One region of the Streptomyces sp. NPDC085460 genome, then DNA from elsewhere that is predicted to be linked to it. Evidence: riboswitches for the same ligand, from Rfam matches in the RefSeq annotation. Region 1 holds a riboswitch; each other region holds the start of a gene.
The links. A riboswitch is a leader RNA that binds a small molecule or an ion and turns the genes downstream of it on or off. The one in region 1 is predicted to bind thiamine pyrophosphate.
Positions count from the first base shown of each region.

Region 1 (7,230 bases):
CCGTTGTCACGCCTGGGGGTGACCTTTGGCCATGGCTACGCAGACAACTGGGCCGACGCTGATCGGCTCGGTGCAGCGGGCGCTGAGACTTCTGGAGGCCGTGGCCTCCCACGCGGACGGTGCCCCCGCCAAGCAGCTCGCCCGGGAGACGGGCCTGCCGCTGCCCACGACGTACCACCTTCTCCGCACCCTGACGCACGAGGGCTATCTGCTCCGCGACAAGGGTGCGTTCTATCTGGGCGAGGCAGCCGCCCGTCTGGCCGGCGGCGGGGCTGTGCAGAATCGTCGCACCAAGATCGAGGACTCCCTTGCCCACTGGCGGGACGAGATCGGTGTGCCGGTCTACTTCGCCCTCTATCGCGAGGGCGAGATCGAACTCGTCTCCGTCGCGGATACCCCGAACTCCCCCGCGGTCGAGGAATGGGCCGACTTCCGGGAGACCGGTCACGCGCACGCCATCGGTCAATGTCTGCTCAGTCAACTCGATCTGAAAACTCGTCAAGACCACCTCGATCGCCATCCGGTGGAAGCGATCACTCCGTACACGGTGCGTAATCAGCGGATACTTTTGGAGCGTTTGGGCGGTTTGGGGCGAATGGAGCCCCTGGTGGAGCATCAGGAATATGCGCTGGGCACGGTCTGCGCGGCCATCCCCATCACTGCGGGCTCCACGGCGGCCACTCTGGCCATTTCGCTACCGCTTCACCAGGCAGAACGGTTGCTCCCAGCAGTCGAGCGGCTACGCACGGAGATCGGAAGCCTCTTCAGTTCGCTCGCCTTCTCTATCAGTATCTGAAAAATCACTCCTTGTGATCCGCTAGCGCGTACAGCACGATTGCGTCAAGAGGGCCACGGGGGATCATTCCTGGCCGTTTCGGTCACAGCTTTCAGCAGCTGTGTTTACACAACTGCTCCATCTACTGCGGGGTACATGATGCGAGAGTCGGTTCAGGCCGAGGTCCTGATGAGCTTCCTCGTCTCGGAGGAGCTCTCCTTCAAGATCCCGGTCGAACTGCGATACGAGACCCGGGATCCCTACGCGGTGCGGATGACCTTCCACCTTCCCGGGGACGCTCCTGTGACCTGGGCGTTCGGCAGGGAGCTGCTGCTCGACGGGATCAACCGCCCGAGCGGCGACGGCGACGTCCACATCGCCCCGACCGACCCCGAGGGTCTGTCGGACGTCTCCATCAGGCTCCAGGTGGGCGGTGACCGCGCGCTGTTCCGCGCCAGCGCCCCGCCGCTCGTCGCCTTCCTCGACCGCACGGACAAGCTCGTCCCGCTCGGTCAGGAGCAGACGCTGGGCGACTTCGAGGACAGCCTGGAGGCCGCGCTCGGCCGGATCCTCGCCGAGGAGAGCGCGGGCCCGGCCTGACCGGCGCCCGTCGCGTACGGCCGGCACGGGCGCGCCCGTTCCGTACGCCTGACACCGGCGCCCGTCGGTCGTGCACGCCTGACACCGGCGCCCGTCGCGTACGCCTGAGACCGACGCTCCGACCCGTGCGCATGAGACCGGCGCTCCGTTCCGCACGCCTGAGACCGGTCCCCCCATCCGTACGGCCGGCACCGACGCTCCGATCCGTACGCCTGGCACCGGTACCCCGATCCGTACGGCTGTCGACGAGGCGCGGGCCCGTACGGCCGCCGCGCGCGCGTCACTTCGCGCGGCGCCGCCGTCCGCCGCGGCCCGGCGTCCGGCCGCCGGCCTCCTCCGCCGGGCGGTCGGCCGACACCACCAGCGCGGCGAGCGCCGTCGTGACCGGCACCGAGGCGACCAGACCGATCGATCCGACGAGGGTCCGGACGATCTCCTCCGCCACCAGCTCGCTGTTGGCCACCGTCCCCATGCTGCTCTGCGCGATGGTGAAGAGCAGGAGCAGCGGCAGCGCGGCACCGGCGTAGGCCAGGACCAGGGTGTTGACCACCGAGGCGATGTGGTCGCGTCCGATCCGGATGCCGGCCCGGTAGAGCGCGCGCGGTCCCATCCCCGGGTCGGCCTGGTGCAGTTCCCAGACCGCCGAGGTCTGGGTGACGGTCACGTCGTCCAGCACACCGAGCGAACCGATGATCACACCGGCCAGGAGCAGGCCGGACATGTCGATCTCCGGGTAGAGGCCGTGGATGAGCCCGGTGTAGTCGTCGGTGTTGCCGCTGAGCGAGGCCCAGCCGATGAAGAAGGACCCGAGCAGTCCGATCAGCAGCAGCGAGATCAGCGTGCCCAGGACGGCGACCGAGGTGCGGGCCGACAGGCCGTGGCACAGATAGAGCGCGAGCAGCATGATCGCGCTCGATCCGACCACCGCCACGATCAGCGGGTTCGACCCCTCCAGGATCGCGGGCAGGATGAAGAGCGTGAGCACCAGGAAGCTCACCGCGAGCGCGATCAGCGCCATCACGCCCCGCAGCCGGCCGACGAGCACGACCGCGAGGGCGAAGATGCCGGCGAGGACCGCCATCGGCACCTTCCGGTTCACGTCCGTCACCGAGTACTGCAGGTCCTTCGGGGCGTCGGGGGCGTAGGCGACCACCACGCCCTGGCCCTCGTCGAGTTGGCGCGGAGCGTCCGGCTGCACGATCTCGGTGAACTGCCGCCCCTTGTCCGTGCCGCTGGTGACCTCGATCGTCGCCTTCTCGCACTGACCCTGTTGCCCGTTGACCGCCTCGCGGCCCTGCGGGGTGGTCGTGTCGCCGGTGGGCGGCACCTGCGCCGCGTTCACGTCCTTGCAGTCCACCTGCTCGACCGCGACGACCCTGCCCTGCTCGGTCTGCCGGTCGAAGCCGACCCCGGTCCGCTCGTGCGCCGGCGTGCCGCCGGGCCAGAGCACCACCAGACCGACGGCCACGGCGGTGGCGAAGGGGATGAGGACGGCCGCGATGACCCTGCGCAGATGGCGGGAGACGGGCGCGGCGGGCCCGTGACTGTGGCCGTGGCCGTGGCCGTGGCCGTGGCCGTGCCCATGGCCGGAGCCGTGGCCGGAGCCGTGCCCGTGCCCGTTGCCAGGGTTGGAGCCGTGGCCGGAGCCGGAGCCTCCGGCCGGACCACCCACTGGCCCACCGCCTGGGCCACCGCCCGGAACACCGCCTGGGCCGGTGCCGCTTCCGTGCTCGTTCCCGTGGTCGTGGCCGCGGTCGTGGCCGTGCGGATCGGGGGTCTGCTGCGAGGAAGTCACCGACCGATCATCGCAAGAACGGAGGGGGCCCACTGTTCAGCACGCCCGGGAGGGCGCTAGCGTGGTGGCACCTTTGCACACGCGGGAGCTCGGAGCACCGGGCTGAGAGGGCGCTGATCACCGTACGCGGACGCGTACGGGAGGAGGCTGCGCCGACCGCCGAACCTGTTACCGGGTAATGCCGGCGTAGGGAGATTCGGTCTCATGACCATTCAGGACGCACGCACGCCTGCCTCCGACCAGAACGAGCAGAACGACTCGAACGGCGAGCGCACGCCCGGCTGGCACAAGGGGTACGTCGAGGGCTCGCGCCCCGACATCCGGGTGCCGGTCCGCCAGGTCCACCTCACCAACGGCAAGGACGTGACGCTGTACGACACGTCCGGCCCGTACACCGACCCCGCCGTCGACACCGACGTCCGCCGGGGCCTCCTGCCGCTGCGCGAGAACTGGATCATCGCGCGCGGCGACACCGAGGAGTACGCGGGCCGCCCGGTCCGCCCCGAGGACGACGGCATCAAGCACACCTCGCCGCGCGGCGGCGGGCTGAAGAACCTCGACGCGGTGTTCCCCGGCCGTCCGCGGCTGCCCCGCCGGGGCCGCTCCGGGCAGGCCGTGACCCAGCTCGCGTACGCCCGCCGGGGCGAGATCACCCCGGAGATGGAGTACGTGGCGATCCGGGAGAACGTCTCCCCCGAGGTCGTCCGCGAGGAGATCGCGGCGGGCCGCGCGGTGCTGCCGGCCAACGTCAACCACCCGGAGATCGAGCCGATGATCATCGGCAAGCGGTTCCTGGTGAAGGTCAACGCCAACATCGGCAACTCCGCCGTCACCTCCTCCATCGAGGAGGAGGTGGAGAAGATGACCTGGGCGACCCGCTGGGGCGCCGACACGGTCATGGACCTGTCCACCGGACGCAACATCCACACCACCCGCGAGTGGGTGCTGCGCAACTCCCCCGTGCCGATCGGCACCGTGCCGCTCTACCAGGCGCTGGAGAAGGTCGACGGCAGGGCCGAGGACCTGACCTGGGAGATCTATAAGGACACGGTCATCGAGCAGGCCGAGCAGGGCGTGGACTACATGACCGTGCACGCCGGCGTGCTCCTGCCGTACGTGCCGCTCACCGCGCGCCGCAAGACCGGCATCGTCTCGCGCGGCGGTTCGATCATGGCCGCCTGGTGCCTCGCGCACCACAAGGAGAACTTCCTCTACACGAACTTCGAGGAGCTCTGCGAGATCCTGGCGGCGTACGACGTCACCTACTCGCTCGGCGACGGCCTGCGCCCCGGCTCGATCGCGGACGCCAACGACGCGGCGCAGTTCGCGGAGCTGAAGACGCTCGGCGAGCTCAACACGATCGCCAAGCGGCACAACGTGCAGACGATGATCGAGGGCCCGGGCCACGTCCCGATGCACAAGATCAAGGAGAACATCGACCTCCAGCAGGAGATCTGCGAGGAGGCGCCGTTCTACACGCTCGGCCCGCTGACCACGGACGTCGCGCCCGCGTACGACCACATCACCTCCGGCATCGGCGCCGCGATGATCGCCTGGTGGGGCACGGCGATGCTCTGCTACGTCACGCCCAAGGAGCACCTGGGCCTGCCGAACCGCGACGACGTGAAGACCGGCGTCATCACGTACAAGATCGCGGCGCACGCGGCGGACCTGGCCAAGGGCCACCCGGGCGCCCAGGAGTGGGACGACGCGCTGTCCGACGCGCGTTTCGAGTTCCGCTGGGAGGACCAGTTCAACCTGGCCCTCGACCCGGACACCGCCCGGGAGTTCCACGACGAGACGCTGCCGGCGGAGCCCGCGAAGACGGCCCACTTCTGCTCGATGTGCGGCCCGAAGTTCTGCTCGATGAAGATCTCGCAGGACATCCGCCGTGAGCACGGCGGTACCCAGGAGGAGATCGAGGCCGGCATGGCGGAGAAGTCCGCCGAGTTCGCCGCCGCCGGCAACCGCGTCTACCTGCCCCTGGCCGAGTAGCCGCCTGCTCGTCCGTCCTGATCCCCGGCCCGCGGTCCACGGGGGGACCGCGGGCCGGTCCGCGTCACGGGGCCGGGGGAGGCGGATCGGGGGCGGTGGCCGGTGCCGGTGCCGGTGCCGGTGTTGGCGCTGGGGCTGGAGTGGGAGCTGGTGCCGGTGTGGGCGCTGGGGTCGGTACGGGAGCGGTGAGGGCGGCCCGGAGGAAGGGGACGACGCCCCGTTCCAGAAGGGCGTGGCGCCAGGCGGCGCGGGCCCGGGTGAGTTCGTCGTCGGGGGCGTGTGCCTCGGCGGGGCTGTTGCGGAGCGCGGTGAGCAGGAGCCCGGCGCCCGCGCAGAGGAGGCCGGCGGCGGCGAGGGTGCCGAAGACCAGGCCCGCGGTGAGCAGGGTGGCGCCGAGGGCGGCTGTCGGGGCGACCAGATGGACCACCGCGCCGACCAGGAGGAAGATCACGGCGGCCGTTCCGGCGAGGACCGGGACCAGGGTCGTGAGGACCGCGACGGCGCCCGGCGACTCGTCGGGGGCGGGGGTCCGCGGCCGGTTGGACGCGGCGCGGTGCTGCTCGCGCACCTTGACGAAGTGCTCGTACTCGCTCGCCGCCGCGGCGGTGATGAGCGCTGTCGCGTTCAGTGCCATCACCCGGAGCTGGGCGGCCGTCAGCCGCGCGCCCGCTCCGGCGAGTTCCGGCCGTTCGGGCGCGGTGCGCAGTGCGTCGTCGAGGACGCGCTCGTACTCGGCGCGGTCCTCGGTCAGCAGGTGCGGAGCCACGTTCATGTGCATCCCCCGATGCTCGGTGGGCCGGGACCGGCCGTGGAGAACGGCGGTCCGGGCGGAAGCGGAGGAGAGCCTGCCTACCTAGGGAGACCGATGGTAGGGCCGTGAGCGGGCGCGCTGACAGGGGGTTTCCGGAAATCGCCTGCACCGGATGCGCTGGGTGAGAGTCAGTCCCCCAGCGGGAGTTGGACCACCAGCAGCTTTCCGGCCATGGTGACGCCGCCGTCCATGGCGATCGCGAGCCCGTCGGCGTAGACGTGCGGGCCGTCGACGGCCGGGCGGGAGTCCTCCTCGCCGTCCTCCGTGCCCACCTGGCCGAGGAGGTACGGGATCGGGCTGTGGCCGTGCACGATCCGGGAGCCGCCGTAGGTGCCCAGCAGCTCCTGGACGGCCTGCGGGCCGGCCTCGTCGCGGAAGGCGAACCGCTTGGTGAACTTCCGGAAGAGGTCCCAGACCTCGTCGGCGTCGTTGCGCCGGATGATCTCGTGGACGGTGTCGTTGACGTCCTCGATGGTCTCGCCGTATTCGAGGTACGCGGTGGTGTCCGAGTGCAGCAGCAGGTGGTCGTCCTCCCGGACGACGGCGTCGAGCCGGGACATCCATTGGAGGTGGACGTCCTGGAGGCGGTCCATGTCGTGCTTCTGTCCGCCGTTGAGCAGCCAGGCCGCCTGGAAGGTGGCGGTGCCGGCCCCGGAGTTGACCGGGGTGTCGCCGAAGCGCTTGGCGCCGATGAGGAGCAGCTCGTGGTTGCCCATGAGGGCCTTGCAGTAGCCGCCGGCGGCTGCTGCCTCGGCGGAGAGCCGCATGACGAGGTCGATGACGCCGATGCCGTCGGGGCCGCGGTCGGTGAAGTCGCCGAGGAACCACAGTCGGGCGTTGCCCGCGGCCCAGCCGCCGTTCTCGTCGATCAGGCCCTGGGCGTGGAGGGCCTCGACGAGCTCGTCGAGGTAGCCGTGGACGTCGCCCACGACGAACAGCGGGCCGGGGCCGTCCCCGGCGGGCGCGGGCGCCGGCGCGGCGGCCGGGGCGACGGGGACCTGGACGGTGTCGCCGCGCTGGATGACCGGGAGGTCGCGCTCGGTGGGCGTGTACCCGTCCGGGAACTCGCCGGGGTAGCCGGCGGCGCCGGAGTGGACCTGGCTCTGGACCTGGCCCTGCCCTGGGACCTGGGCCTGGATTTGACCTTGGGCCTGGGCCTGGACCTGGGCCTGGCCTTGGACCTGGGTGACGCGGGCGAGCGGCGCGGGCGGGGTGGATTCCGGGTACGCGACGGCCTCCGGGCGCGGTGCCGGG
Region 1 is NZ_JBITTO010000003.1:499,227-506,456, forward strand. It holds gene ACIGHB_RS10160 (helix-turn-helix domain-containing protein) at 32-796, shown strand; gene ACIGHB_RS10165 (SsgA family sporulation/cell division regulator) at 935-1,375, shown strand; gene ACIGHB_RS10170 (YibE/F family protein) at 1,656-3,047, opposite strand; TPP riboswitch at 3,242-3,380, shown strand; gene thiC (phosphomethylpyrimidine synthase ThiC) at 3,375-5,165, shown strand; gene ACIGHB_RS10180 (hypothetical protein) at 5,230-5,937, opposite strand; gene ACIGHB_RS10185 (metallophosphoesterase) at 6,105-7,230, opposite strand, start outside.

Region 2 (7,230 bases), on a different contig from region 1:
ACCGCGACGCGCCGAGCACCCGCGCCGCCTCCTCCTGCCGCGGATCCAGCTGCGCCCACAGCCCGCCGACCGTCCGGACGACGACCGCGTAGTTGAAGAACACGTGCGCGAGGAGGATCGCCCACACCGTCGTGTCGAGCCGCAGCCCGAACAGCGCGTCGGTGAACCCGCCCCGCCCCACCAGAGCCAGGAACGCCGTCCCGACCAGCACCGTGGGCAGCACGAACGGCACCGTGACGACCGCCCGCAGCACACCCTTCCCGGGAAAGTCGAAACGGGCGAAGACATACGCCCCCGGCAGCGCCACCAGCAGCGTCAGACCGGTGGAGGCGGCCGCCTGCCACACCGTGAAGCCGAGCACGCCGAGGATGTCCGAACGGCCGAGCGTCGCCCCGATCGCGCCGAGGTCCCAGACCCCGCCGGGCCGCAGCCCGCGCTCGACGATCGACACGACCGGCCAGGCGAAGAAGACCGCGAAGAACGCGACGGGCAGGACCATCAGCCCCAGCCGCGCCGCGCTCCCCCGGCGGCCGGACCTCACTTGAGGAGCGACGACCACTGCTGGATCCACGCCTCACGCCGCTCGGCGATCTTCTCCGGCGCCATCGTCTGCGGCTTCTCCACGACCACGCCGTGCTGCGTGAACAGCTCCGGCAGCGTCGCGTCCTCCGCCACCGGGTTCACGAACATCTGCAGCGGCATGTCGTCCTGGAACTTCTTCGAGATCAGGAAGTCGATCAGCGCCTTCCCGCCCTCGGGGTTCTTCGCCCCGTGCAGCAGCCCCGCGAACTCGATCTGCCGGAAGCAGGTGCCGGTGGACACCCCGGTCGGGGCCTCCTTCGGCTGCGGCTCCGCGTACAGCACCTCGACCGGCGGGCTGGAGGCGTACGACACGACCAGCGGACGGTCGCCCTTGGCCTCCTTGCCGCCGGCCGAACCGGAGAACTCCTGGTTGTAGGCGAGCTCCCAGCTGTCGACGGTCTTCACGCCGTTCGCCTTCAGCTTCTTCCAGTAGTCCTGCCAGCCCTCGTCGCCGTACCGCGCGACCGTGCCGAGGAGGAAGCCGAGGCCCGGGGAGGACCGCTCGGGGTTCTCCACCACCAGCATGTCCTTGTACTCCGGCTTCGCCAGGTCGTCGAAGGACACCGGCGGCGCGAGCTTCTTGTCCGCGAAGAACTTCTTGTCGTAGTTGACGCAGATGTCACCGGTGTCGATCGGCGTGACCCGGTTCTCCTTGTCGAGCTTGAACGTGCCCGGGACCCGGTCCGCCCCCTTCGCCTCGTACGGCTCGAAGATGCCGTTGTCGAGGGCGCGGGAGAGCAGCGTGTTGTCGACGCCGAAGAAGACGTCGCCCTGCGGGGAGCCCTTGGTGAGGATCTCCTTGTTGACGGCCTCGCCCGCGTCGCCGGCCTTCAGCACCTTCACGGTGAAGCCGGTCCGCTTCGTGAACTCGGCCAGCACCTCCTTGGAGGCGTTGAAGGAGTCGTGGCTCACGAGGGTCACGGTCTTCGGCGCCGGCTCCCCGGACTTGCCCGCGGCCTCGCGGGCGTCCTCGGTGGAGCAGGCGGCGAGGCCGGTGACGCCGAGCGCCGCGACCAGCGCGACGGCGGCTGCCTTCTTGGTGTGCATCGGTTGTCCTCCTGGGTGGGACCAGGAAGAGACGCGGCCCTGCCCGCGGCCGCCGGAACGGACGCGGGCAGGGCGCAACAGCTCGAGTTACGACCGAACTTCCTACCCAGAATGACCTGGGCAAGGTTCAGAGGGTCTGCGGTCTACGGTTACCGCACTCTCAGCGCTGTGGCGCTCCCCTGTCGGAATATGCAGATGTGTTCGAGCACAGAGTACAAGGTCAGCGCTCGGAGGCCGCCAGCTGCCCACAGGCACCGTCGATCTCCTGGCCCCGGGTGTCACGCACGGTCACCGGCACACCGTGGCGGGCGATCGCGTCGACGAACGCCTTCTCGTCCTCCGGCCGCGACGCGGTCCACTTCGACCCCGGCGTCGGGTTCAGCGGGATCAGGTTGACGTGCACCCGCTTGCCCTTGAGCAGCTTGCCGAGCAGGTCACCCCGCCACGCCTGGTCGTTGATGTCCCGGATGAGGGCGTACTCGATGGAGATCCGGCGCCCGGACTTCTCGGCGTACTCCCAGGCCGCGTCCAGCACCTCCCGCACCTTCCAGCGCGTGTTCACCGGCACCAGCGTGTCCCGCAGCTCGTCGTCCGGCGCGTGCAGCGACACCGCGAGCCGGCACTTGAAGCCCTCGTCGGCGAAGCGCAGCATCGCCGGCACCAGACCCACCGTGGACACGGTGATCCCGCGCTGCGACAGCCCCAGACCGTCCGGCTCGGGGTCGGTCAGCCGGCGGATGGCGCCGACGACCCGCTTGTAGTTGGCGAGCGGCTCGCCCATCCCCATGAACACGATGTTCGACAGCCGCGCCGGACCGCCCGGCACCTCTCCGTCGCGCAGCGCCCGCATGCCGTCGACGATCTGGTGCACGATCTCGGCCGTCGACAGGTTCCGGTCGAGCCCCGCCTGCCCGGTCGCGCAGAACGGGCAGTTCATGCCGCAGCCCGCCTGCGACGAGATGCACATCGTCACCCGGTCCGGGTAGCGCATCAGCACCGACTCGACCAGCGTGCCGTCGTGCAGCCGCCACAGCGTCTTACGGGTGGTGTCGTCGTCGCACGAGATGTGCCGCACCACCGACATCAGGTCCGGCAGCAGCTCCCCCGCCAGCTTCTCCCGCGAGGCGGCCGGGATGTCGGTCCACGCCGCCGGGTCGTGCGCGTACCGGGAGAAGTAGTGGGTCGACAGCTGCTTGGCGCGGAACGGCTTCTCGCCGATCGCGGCGACGGCCTCCTTCCGCTCGGCGGGCGAAAGGTCGGCGAGGTGCCGCGGCGGCTTCTTGGCACCGCGCGGGGCGACGAAAGTGAGTTCTCCGGGGGCCGGACGAGCCACGGCGGCGTCTCTCCTCAAACAGGCACGAGGTCGGACGTCCCGCGACGGCGGGGAGCGCGGCACGGCGGTGCCGGAGCGACCTCACTGGACCGTCCCCGCGGCGGCGAGGACGACGAAAGGGCCCGAGGCACACGCCCCGAGCCCTTCCAGAGTACCCGCTGTCCGTCAACCCGCTCCGACGGCGATCCCCTGCGGGTGACCGCTCACCCCGTGCCGACGAACAGCGCGAGCAGCAGCCACACCACCGGCGCCGTCGGCAGCAGCGAGTCGAGCCGGTCCATGATGCCGCCGTGACCGGGGAGCAGCGTCCCCATGTCCTTGATGCCCAGGTCCCGCTTGATCATCGACTCGCCGAGGTCGCCGAGCGTCGCGCTCGCCGCCACCGCCAGACCGAGGATCAGCCCCTGCCACCAGGTGCCGCCGTCGATCAGGAACTGCATGCACAGCGCGCCGGCCGCCATCGCGAAGGCCACCGCGCCGAACAGGCCCTCGCGGGTCTTGCCGGGGCTGATCCGCGGCGCCAGCTTGTGCCTGCCGAACCGCCAGCCGACCGCGTACGCCCCGGTGTCGCTGACCACCGTGAGCAGCAGGAAGGTCAGCACCCGCCACGGACCGTCGTCCGCGGTCAGCAGCAGCGCCACGAACGTCGCCAGGAACGGCACGTAGAACGCGGCGAAGACCCCCGCCGTGACGTCCTTCAGATACCCCTCGGGGGGTTCCGTCATCCGCCAGACGAGCACCGCGAGCGCCGTCAGGGCCATCGCGACCCAGGCGCCCTCGGGGCCCCGCACGTACCCGGCGACGACCATCGCCGCGCCGCCGACCGCGAGCGGCACCAGCGGCGCCTTGATCGCCTTGCGCTCCTGGAGCCGCGAGGTCAGCTCCCACAGACCGACGACCACGGCCACCGCTATGACGCCGACGAACGCCGGCGGCCAGATGAACAGCGACACGATGATCACGGCCCCGAGAGCGACGCCGACCCCTATGGCCGCGCCCAGGTCCCGGCCCGCGCTCTTCTTCTGCCGCGGCGCGGGCGCCGCGGACGGCTCAGGAGGCGGGACGGGGCTGGGCATGGGCTCCTGCGGGTGCTCGTGCGGGTGCTCGTGCGGAGTCTCGTCACGGAACAGGGGACCGCCCGTGTGAGCGGCCCCCCGACCGTGTCCGTCGTCCTGGAATCCGCCGGCGGGTACGTCGGGCACGATGGGCATGGGGCGAGTCTGCGCTGCCCGGTGCCGATCGTGGGCGGGACCCGCCGGGGCAGGCCCCTGGTCGGGTCCGCCGAGACCTGAACCGGCCGCCGGCGCCCCCCAGGATGAGTCGTTCATCAGACCTCGAGGAGCTCGGCTTCCTTGTGCTTCAGCAGCTCGTCGACCTGCGCCACGTACTTCGCGGTGGTGTCGTCGAGCTCCTTCTCCGCGCGGCGGCCCTCGTCCTCGCCGACCTCGCCGTCCTTGACGAGCTTGTCGATGCTCTCCTTGGCCTTGCGGCGCACGGAGCGGATCGAGATCTTGGAGTCCTCGGCCTTGGTCTTGGCGACCTTGATGTAGTCCCGGCGGCGCTCCTCGGTCAGCTCGGGGAAGACCACACGGATGATGTTGCCGTCGTTGCTCGGGTTGACGCCGAGGTCCGAGTCGCGGATCGCCTGCTCGATGTTGCGCAGCGCGCTCTTGTCGAACGGGGTCACCACGGCCATGCGCGGCTCCGGCACCGAGAACGAGGCCAGCTGGTTGATGGGGGTGATGGCGCCGTAGTAGTCGGCCACGATCTTGTTGAACATCGCCGGGTGCGCACGGCCGGTGCGGATCGCGGCGAAGTCCTCCTTGGCGACCACGACGGCCTTCTCCATCTTCTCCTCGGCCTCGAGGAGGGTCTCTTCGATCACCACTTGCTCCTGCGTGTCGTCGCGTTGTGTCCTGCACGGTGTACGACCGGCAGGGCTGTCGTCCAGCCCCGTACGGGGCTGTTCCCGGTTGGAGACGGGCTCAGGCCCGGGTGCCCTGGTCGCTCACGAGCGTGCCGATCTTCTCACCCGTGACGGCGCGCGCGATATTGCCCTCGGTGAGCAGTTCGAAGACGAGGATCGGGAGCTTGTTGTCACGGCACAGCGTGATGGCGGTGGCGTCGGCGACCTTGAGGTCGCGGGTGATGACCTCGCTGTACTCCAGCGCGTCGAACCTGACCGCGGCCGGGTTGGTCCTCGGGTCGGAGTCGTAGACGCCGTCCACGCCGTTCTTGCCCATGAGGAGGGCCTCGGCGTCGATCTCCAGGGCGCGCTGGGCGGCGGTGGTGTCCGTGGAGAAGTACGGCATGCCCATGCCGGCGCCGAAGATGACCACGCGGCCCTTCTCCAGGTGGCGCACGGCGCGCAGCGGGATGTACGGCTCGGCGACCTGGCCCATGGTGATGGCGGTCTGGACGCGCGAGTCGATGCCCTCCTTCTCCAGGAAGTCCTGGAGGGCGAGGCAGTTCATCACCGTGCCGAGCATGCCCATGTAGTCGGAGCGGGCCCGGTCCATGCCGCGCTGCTGGAGCTCGGCCCCGCGGAAGAAGTTGCCGCCGCCGATCACGATCGCGATCTGGGCGCCGTCTCGGACGACGGCCGCGATCTCACGCGCGATGGCGTGCACGACGTCGGGGTCGACACCGAGACCGGTACCGCCGGAGAACGCCTCCCCGGACAGCTTCAGCATGTAGCGGCCGAGCTTCTTGCCGCTGTTGTCGTCGCCCTGTACGGCGCCCTGATTCATGGAGATCTCCTCGTGCACATACGAAGAAGGCCATTGCCTTGGGTCCTCGTGGGTTTCCCGTACGGCAATGGCCTCCTCGTCACATCTGCGGTCGTCCCGCGCGGGGCGGGACGACTGTCTCAGACCCTACCCGGGTCCGGTGTCCGTCGCGTGGGCGAAGGACTCAGATGCCGACCTTGATGCGGGTGAAGCGCTTCAGGGTGACACCGGCCTCGTCCAGGATCTGCTGGACGGACTTCTTGTTGTCCAGCGCGTACGGCTGGCCGAGCAGCGTGGCGTCCTTGAAGAAGCCGTTCACGCGACCCTCGACGATCTTGGCGATCGCGGCCTCGGGCTTGCCCTCGGCGCGGGTGGTCTCCTCGGCGATGCGACGCTCGGACTCGACGACGTCGGCCGGAACGTCCTCACGGGTGAGGTACTTCGGCGCGAACGCGGCGATGTGCTGCGCGACACCCTTGGCGACCTCGGCGTTCTCCTTGTCGAGCTCGACGAGGACACCGATCTGCGGCGGGAGGTCGGGCATGGTGCGGTGCATGTACGCGGAGACGTAGCCGTCGGCGTAGGCCGCGAAGCGGTCGAGGACGATCTTCTCGCCGAGGTTGGCGTTGGCCTCGTCCACGAAGGCCTGCACGGTCTTGCCGGCCTCGATCTCGGAGGCGAGCAGAGCCTCGATGTCGGCCGGCTTGGTGGCGGCGACGTGGGTGGCGAGCGCGTTGGCGACGGCGAGGAACTTGTCACCCTTGGCGACGAAGTCCGTCTCGCACTTCAGCTCGACGAGGACGCCGGAGGTGTTGTCGTCGGCGATGAGGGAGACCACGGCGCCGTTCTCGGCGGAGCGGCCCTCGCGCTTGGCGACGCCCTTCTGGCCCTTGATGCGCAGGGCCTCGACGGCCTTGTCGACGTCGCCGTCGGCCTCTTCGAGGGCCTTCTTGCAGTCCATCATGCCGGCGCCGGTGAGCTCACGGAGCTTCTTGACGTCAGCGGCGGTGTAGTTCGCCATGAGTCTGTTTCTCTCTCGAAGTCAGAAAGATCTACGAAGATCTACGGCGGGACGGCGGGGGCTTCATGGGCCCCCGCCGTCACCTCCGTGGTGTTCCGGAGTGCGGAAAGGTCAGGCCTGCTCGGCCGGAGCCTCGGCCTCGGCGGCCGGAGCCTCGACCTCGGCCTCGGCGGCCTTCTCGGTCTCGGCGGGGGCCTCGGCCTCGGCGGCGGACTCGTCGGCCTTCTTCTCGCCCTCGAGCAGGTCGCGCTCCCACTCGGCGAGCGGCTCGCCGGCGGCCTTCTCGCCCGGCTTCGAGTCACCGGTCGCGGCACCGGAACGGGCGATGAGGCCCTCGGCGACGGCGTCGGCGATCACGCGGGTGAGCAGGGTGACGGAGCGGATCGCGTCGTCGTTGCCCGGGATCTTGTAGTCGACCTCGTCGGGGTCACAGTTGGTGTCGAGGATCGCGACGACCGGGATGTTGAGCTTGCGAGCCTCGCCGACGGCGATGTGCTCCTTCTTGGTGTCGACGATCC
Region 2 is NZ_JBITTO010000006.1:439,798-447,027, reverse strand. It holds gene ACIGHB_RS18405 (iron ABC transporter permease) at 1-499, opposite strand, end outside; gene ACIGHB_RS18400 (thiamine ABC transporter substrate binding subunit) at 538-1,629, opposite strand; TPP riboswitch at 1,711-1,820, opposite strand; gene rlmN (23S rRNA (adenine(2503)-C(2))-methyltransferase RlmN) at 1,850-2,962, opposite strand; gene ACIGHB_RS18390 (phosphatidate cytidylyltransferase) at 3,166-4,290, opposite strand; gene frr (ribosome recycling factor) at 4,290-4,847, opposite strand; gene pyrH (UMP kinase) at 4,948-5,712, opposite strand; gene tsf (translation elongation factor Ts) at 5,876-6,712, opposite strand; gene rpsB (30S ribosomal protein S2) at 6,824-7,230, opposite strand, start outside.
Region 2: it holds a riboswitch for thiamine pyrophosphate, as region 1 does, so the genes downstream of both, ACIGHB_RS18400 (thiamine ABC transporter substrate binding subunit) here and thiC (phosphomethylpyrimidine synthase ThiC) in region 1, are expected to answer to the same signal.

Region 3 (7,230 bases), on a different contig from region 1:
GTCGCGAACTCGATACCGATGGAGCGTACAGCGGCGGGATCGTCCTTGACCGCGAGGATGCGTTCTTTCACGTCCGCGGGGAAGGCGGCGTTGCTGAGCTGGGGCAGCCGGTCGAGCGTCTTCACGTTCACGACGGGCATGACCTCGGGGATGATCGGGGTGTCGCAGCCCGCCTTCTCGACGCTGTCGCGCAGCCGCAGGTAGTTCTCCGGGTCGAAGAACATCTGGGTGATCGCGTAGTCGGCGCCGGCCCGGCACTTGTCGACGAAGTGCCGGATGTCGGTGTCCCAGTCGGCGGAGCGCGGGTGCATCTCGGGGAAGGCCGCGACGCCGACGCAGAAGTCCCCGGACTCCTTGATGAGCCGGACCAGGTCGGCGGCGTACCGGACGCCCTCGGGGTGCTCGACCCAGTCGCCCAGCGGGTCGCCGGGCGGGTCGCCGCGCAGCGCGAGCATGTTGCGGATGCCGGCGTCGGCGTACTGCCCGAGGACGTTCCGCAGCTCGGCGACCGAGTGGTCGACGGCGGTGAGGTGGGCCACCGGGGTGAGGGTGGTGTCCGAGGCGATCTTCTGGGTGGCCTTGACGGTGCCGCCGCGGGTGGAGCCGCCGGCGCCGTAGGTCACGGAGACGAAGCTGGGGCCGACGGCCTCGACGCGGCGCATGGCGTTCCAGAGGCCCTGCTCGCCCTTGGCGGTCCGGGGGGCGTAGAACTCGAAGGAGTACGACGTCCCGGAGGCGAGGATCTCGCGGACCGTGCGTGCGCGGTCCGTACGGACGGAAGCGGTTCCAAGGGCCATACCGGCAGGTTAGACGCGGTCCAGTGACCGCGGAAACCGCGTCCGAGTCGTGGACACCGTTTCGGACACCGGTACGACATCTTCCGGGCGGCCGGGGCGCGGGCCCGGTCGCCGCCCGGCGTGGGTCGCCGGGGGGGGGACCGGCTCGGGTCGCCGGGGGCAACGGGATGGGTCGCAGCCCGGCACGGGTTGCCGGGGGTCAGGCGCCCGCCCGCTCCCGGACCCGCTTGGCGAGGGAGGCGGCGGCCGCGGCCGGGTCGTCGGCCTCGGTGAGCGCGCGGACGACGACGATCCGGCGGGCTCCGGCGTCCAGCACCTGGTCGAGGTTGGACTCGTCGATGCCGCCGATGGCGAACCAGGGGCGGTCCTGGGCGAGCCCGGCCGCGTACCGCACCAGGTCGAGGCCGGGGGCGTACCGGCCGGGCTTGGTGGGGGTGGGCCAGCAGGGGCCGGTGCAGAAGTAGTCGACGCCGGGCTCGGCGGCGGCCGCGGCCACCTCCGACTCGGCGTGGCAGGAGCGCCCGATCAGCACCTCGTCGCCGAGGATCGCGCGGGCCGCGGGAACCGGCAGGTCGCCCTGGCCGAGGTGGAGCACGTCGGAGCCGATGGCGTGGGCGACGTCGGCACGGTCGTTCACGGCGAGGAGCTTGCCGTGGCGGCGGGCGGCGTCGGCGAAAACGGCCAGGTGCTCCAGCTCCTCGCCGGCCTCCATGCCCTTGTCGCGGAGCTGGACGATGTCGACGCCGGAGGAGAGCACGGCGTCGAGGAAGGCGGGCAGGTCGCCCTGGCGCTTCCGGGCGTCGGTGCACAGGTAGAGCCGGGCGTCGGCGAGCCGCTCACGAGGCGTGGGCATGGTGGTTCCCCCCGTCGGGTGGAGCCGGTGCCGCGGCGCGGGGCCGCGGCACCGGCGGTGGTGGTCCGTGGTGTCAGACGGCGAGCGCCTGGGCGCGGCGCTTCACCTCCGTACCGCGATTCTCGCCGAGGGCCTGCGCGGGGGTGCCGGGCAGGGTCGGGTCGGGGGTGAAGAGCCACTCCAGCATCTCCTCGTCGGAGAAGCCGTCGTCCTTGAGGAGCGTCAGGGTGCCGGCGAGGCCCTTGACGACCTTGTCGCCCTGGATGAAGGCGGCGGGCACCTGGAGGGCGTTGTTCTCCCCGCGGCGGACGGCGATCAGCTGGCCCTCCTTCACCAGCTGCCGCACCCGCGTCACCTCGACGCCGAGCATCTCCGCGATGTCGGGGAGGTAGAGCCAGGCGGGGACGAGAGCATCGATGTTTGCGTCAATCTCGGTCACGGGACAAGCCTGCCACCCGGGACCGACAGCCGGTAGTCGGGCCGCCCCGGCCGCATCCGTCCGGGGGTCAGGAGCCACCCTGGCGGACGGCCGACTTCAGCGGGACGGCGGGGTCGGCGGCGCGTTCGGGGTCGACGGGGGTGCCGGCCTCGATGAGCCTGCGCCCCTGGGCGAGGTCGCGGGGGCGGCCGACGGCGAGCAGCGCGACCGGCACCTCGTCGCGCAGCCAGAGCACCGACCAGGAGGGCCCGGAGGAGTCGCCGCGGCGTACCAGGGTGTCGGCGCCGGCGTGGTGGCCGGCGTACTGGACGAAGCGGCCGAACTGCTCGGACCAGAAGTACGGGACGGGGTCGTACGGCTCCGGCTCGACGCCCTGGGAGCCGGTGACGCAGGCGGCGACCGTGCGGGGGCCCTGGAGGGCGTTGTCCCAGTGGTGGACGAGGAGCCGTTCGCCGTAGCGGGCGGAGGGGAAGGAGGCGCAGTCGCCGACCGCGTACACGTCGGGCAGCGAGGTGCGGAGCCGGTCGTCGGCGGTGACGGCGCCGCTCGGGTCGAGGGCGATGCCGGAGCCGGCCAGCCAGTCGGTCGCGGGGCGGGCGCCGATGCCGACGACGACGGCCTGGGCGGGCAGTTCGCGGCCGTCGGCGAGGACGACGGCGCCGGGCCGGACGCCGGCCACGCGCGCGTGGGTGAGGAGTTCGGCGCCGCTCTCGGCGTACCAGCCGGCCATGGCGGTGGTGACCTCGGCGGGCAGGGCGCCGGCGAGCGGCAGGGCGGCGGCCTCGACGACGGTGACGGCGCAGCCGGCCTCGCGGGCGGCGGTGGCGAACTCGGCGCCGATCCAGCCGGCGCCGACCACGACGACGGGGCCGCCGCCCGCGAGGACGGGGCCGAGGCGGACGGCGTCGTCCAGGGTGCGCAGCAGGTGGACGCCGGGGACGCCCTCGGAGCCGGGGAGCGTGAGCGGGTGGGCGCCGGTGGCGAGGACGAGGGTGTCGTACGGGAAGCGTCCCGCCTCGGTGACGAGCTCGCGCTCCGCGGGGCGCACTCCGGTGACGTCGAGGCCGAGCCGGAGGTCGACGCCGAGGGACTCGAAGTCGATGTCAAAGGCGGAGTGCTCGGCCTTGCCGAGGAGGACGGCCTTGGAGAGCGGGGGCCGGTCGTAGGGCTGGTGGGGTTCGGCGCCGATGAGGGTGACGGGGCCCTCGAAGCCCTGCTCGCGCAGGGCGACGGCGGTCTGCACGCCCGCCATGCCCGCGCCGACGATCACGACGTGCCGCTGGGTCTGCTTCTGCTCGCTCACCCGTCCACCTTACGCAGCTGACGGCACGTCAGAAAGAGAGGTGCCCTGTGGCACTCCGGCGGCGGGGGCTAGGGTGGCGGGCACACACCACTCGCGGGAGCCCGGACGCACCGGGCTGAGAGGGAGGCTGGCCGGCCTCCGACCGTACGAACCTGATCCGGGTCATGCCGGCGAAGGGAGGGGCGGAACCGCCCATGCGTTCTTCCGAACCACACCAGAACGAACGGACCGCGGCACACCGGAACGAGCCGGCCGCAGCTCAACGAAACGGGCCGGCCTCGGCACACCGGAACGAGCCGGCGCCATCTCAACGAAACGAGCCGGCCTCGGCACACCGGAACGGGCCGGCCACCGACGTCCTCGTCGTCGGAGGCGGCGTCATCGGCCTGGTCACGGCCTGGCGGGCGGCCCTGCGCGGGCTGAGCGTCGCCCTGGTCGACCCCGAGCCGGGCGGCGGCGCCGCGCGGGTCGCGGCCGGGATGCTCGCCGCCGTCACCGAACTGCACTACGGCGAGGAGACCCTGCTCGGGCTCAACCTCGCCTCCGCCGCGCGCTACCCCGCGTTCGTCGCCGAACTGGAGGAGGCCACCGGCCTCGACGTCGGCTACCGCGCCTGCGGCACCCTCGCCGTCGCGCTCGACGCCGACGACCGGGCCCACCTGCGCGAACTCCACGCCCTCCAGACCCGCTGCGGACTGGCCTCCGAGTGGCTGAGCGGCCGCGAGTGCCGCCGCCTTGAACCCATGCTGGCGCCCGGCGTGCGCGGCGGACTCCGGGTGGACGGCGACCACCAGGTGGACCCGCGCCGGCTGGCCGCCGCGCTGCTGACGGCCTGCGAGCGGGCCGGGGTGGTCTTCCACCGGGCGCTCGCGGAGCGGCTCGTCGTCGTCCGGGACCGGGCGCGCGGGGTCGCCCTCGCCGACGGCACCGAGCTCGCGGCCGGCGAGACCGTGCTCGCCGCGGGCAGCCTCAGCGGGAGGCTCGCGGGCGTGCCCGAGGCGGTGCTGCCGCCGGTCCGTCCGGTGAAGGGCCAGGTCCTGCGGCTGCGGATCCCCGCCCCGTACGCCCCCTTCCTGTCCCGCACCGTCCGGGCCGTGGTGCGCGGCAGCCACGTCTACCTGGTGCCGCGCGAGAACGGCGAGCTGGTCGTCGGCGCCACCAGCGAGGAGCTGGGCTGGGACACCACGGTGACCGCGGGCGGGGTGTACGAGCTGCTGCGCGACGCCCACGAGCTGGTTCCCGGTCTCACCGAGCTGCCGCTCACCGAGACCCTGGCCGGGCTGCGCCCCGGCTCCCCCGACAACGCGCCGATGCTCGGGCCGAGCGCCCTGCCGGGCCTCCACCTGGCCACCGGCCACTACCGCAACGGGATCCTCCTCACCCCCGTGACCGGCGACGCCATGGCGGAGGCGCTCGCCACCGGCGCCCTCCCCGAGGAGGCGCGCCCCTTCTCCCCCCGCCGTTTCCCCACCGCTCGCCCCGTACGTCAGGAGCAGCCCGCATGAACGTGACCGTGTCCGTGAACGGCGAGCCGCGCGCGCTCGCCGCCCCCGTCTCCCTGGCGTCCCTGGTCGCCGGCCTCACCACCGCGCCCTCCGGGGTCGCCGCCGCCGTCAACGAGGCGGTGGTGCCGCGCGGCGAGTGGGCGACGACGCTGCTCGCCGACGGCGACCGGGTCGAGGTCCTGACCGCGGTGCAGGGGGGCTGAGCGCGATGTCCGACGACGTGTTCGTCCTCGGCGGTACGGAGTTCTCCTCCCGGCTCGTCATGGGCACCGGCGGCGCCCCCAGCCTGGACGTCCTGGAGCGCTCCCTCGTGGCCAGCGGCACCGAGCTGACCACGGTCGCCATGCGCCGCCTCGACCCGACCGTGCAGGGCTCGGTCCTCTCCGTCCTGGACCGGCTCGGCATCCGCGTCCTGCCGAACACGGCGGGCTGCTACACGGCGGGCGAGGCCGTCCTGACCGCCCGGCTGGCCCGGGAGGCGCTGGGCACCGACTGGATCAAGCTGGAGGTGGTCGCGGACGAGCGGACCCTCCTCCCCGACGGGGTGGAGCTCCTCGACGCCGCCGAGACCCTGGTGGACGACGGCTTCACCGTCCTGCCGTACACCAACGACGACCCGGTCCTGGCCCGGAAGCTGGAGGACGTGGGCTGCGCGGCGATCATGCCGCTCGGCTCCCCCATCGGCTCCGGCCTCGGCATCCGCAACCCGCACAACTTCGAGCTGATCGTGGAGCGGGCCGGCGTGCCGGTGATCCTGGACGCCGGCGCGGGCACCGCCTCGGACGCGGCGCTCGCGATGGAGCTGGGCTGCGCGGCGGTGATGCTCGCCTCGGCGGTCACGCGCGCGCAGGAGCCGGTCCTGATGGCCTCGGCGATGCGGCACGCGGTCGAGGCGGGCCGCCTCGCGCGCCGCGCGGGCCGCATCCCGCGCCGGCACTTCGCGGAGGCGTCCTCCCCCACGGAGGGCCGCGCCCGGCTGGACCCGGAACGCCCCGCGTTCTGACACCGGCGCGGCGTCGGACCGCCCCGCGCTCCGACGCCGGCTCGCGGTCGTACCGCCCCGCGTCCTGCCCCGGCACGGAGTCGTACCGCCCCGCTTCCCGCCCCGGCACGGAGTCGTACCGCCCGTCGTCCTGCCCCGGCACGGAGCGGGGTACGTCACAAGCGTGCTGCGGACGGGGCACGCGGGGCGGGTCGTGTCCGCACCGGCTCGTAGACTCGACGCCGTGGACACGACCCTTCAGGACCCCCTCGTCGGGCGGCTGCTCGACGGCCGCTACCGCGTCGACGCGCGCATCGCCGTCGGCGGGATGGCCACGGTCTACCGGGCCGTCGACACCCGTCTGGACCGCGTCCTCGCGCTCAAGGTGATGCACCCGGCCCTGGCGGCCGACGCGGTCTTCGTGGAGCGGTTCATCCGCGAGGCGAAGTCCGTCGCCCGCCTCGCCCACCCGAACGTGGTCGCCGTCTTCGACCAGGGCGCCGAGGGCGCGTACGTCTACCTGGCGATGGAGTACGTCTCCGGCTGCACCCTGCGCGACGTGCTCCGCGAGCGCGGCGCCCTCCAGCCCCGCGCCGCCCTCGACGTCCTGGAGCCGGTCCTGGCCGCGCTGGGCGCCGCGCACCGGGCCGGGTTCGTCCACCGGGACATGAAGCCGGAGAACGTGCTGATAGGGGACGACGGCCGGGTCAAGGTCGCCGACTTCGGGCTGGTCCGGTCCGTCGGCTCGGCGACCGCCACCACCGGCGCGGTCCTCGGCACCGTCTCGTACCTCGCCCCCGAGCAGATCGAGCACGGCACCGCGGACACCCGCGCCGACGTGTACGCCTGCGGGGTGGTCCTGTACGAGATGCTGACGGGCGCCAAGCCGCACTCCGGCGACACCCCCGCGCAGGTCCTCTACCGGCACCTGAACACCGACGTGCCGGCCCCGTCGGCCGCCGTCCCCGGCCTCCCGCTGGAGCTGGACGAGCTGGTGGCCGCGGCCACGGCCCGCAACCCCGAGGTCCGGCCGCACGACGCCGTGGCGCTCCTCGCCCTGGCCCGGGAGGCGCGCGCGGCGCTCACCGACGCGCAGCTGGACGCGGCGCCGCCGGGGGCGCGGGACGAGCAGCGGGACACCGGCGAGGACCGCACCAGCGTGATCGCCCGCCCGGTGCCCGCGCCGGAGGCCGACGACCCGCACGCGGTGCAGCACACCAGCCGCCTCGCGGCCCCCGAGCCCCCGCCGCGGGACCGCCGCCGGCCCACCCGCCCGCGGCTGTCGCGGGGCCCGCTCCTGATCGTCGCCGGCGTCCTGCTCGCCCTGGGTCTCGGCGCCGGCGTCTGGTAC
Region 3 is NZ_JBITTO010000005.1:235,472-242,701, reverse strand. It holds gene metF (methylenetetrahydrofolate reductase [NAD(P)H]) at 1-797, opposite strand, end outside; gene thiE (thiamine phosphate synthase) at 997-1,650, opposite strand; gene ACIGHB_RS14930 (Rv2175c family DNA-binding protein) at 1,724-2,089, opposite strand; gene ACIGHB_RS14925 (NAD(P)/FAD-dependent oxidoreductase) at 2,157-3,392, opposite strand; TPP riboswitch at 3,476-3,589, shown strand; gene thiO (glycine oxidase ThiO) at 3,587-4,897, shown strand; gene thiS (sulfur carrier protein ThiS) at 4,894-5,100, shown strand; gene ACIGHB_RS14910 (thiazole synthase) at 5,106-5,900, shown strand; gene pknB (Stk1 family PASTA domain-containing Ser/Thr kinase) at 6,124-7,230, shown strand, end outside.
Region 3: it holds a riboswitch for thiamine pyrophosphate, as region 1 does, so the genes downstream of both, thiO (glycine oxidase ThiO) here and thiC (phosphomethylpyrimidine synthase ThiC) in region 1, are expected to answer to the same signal.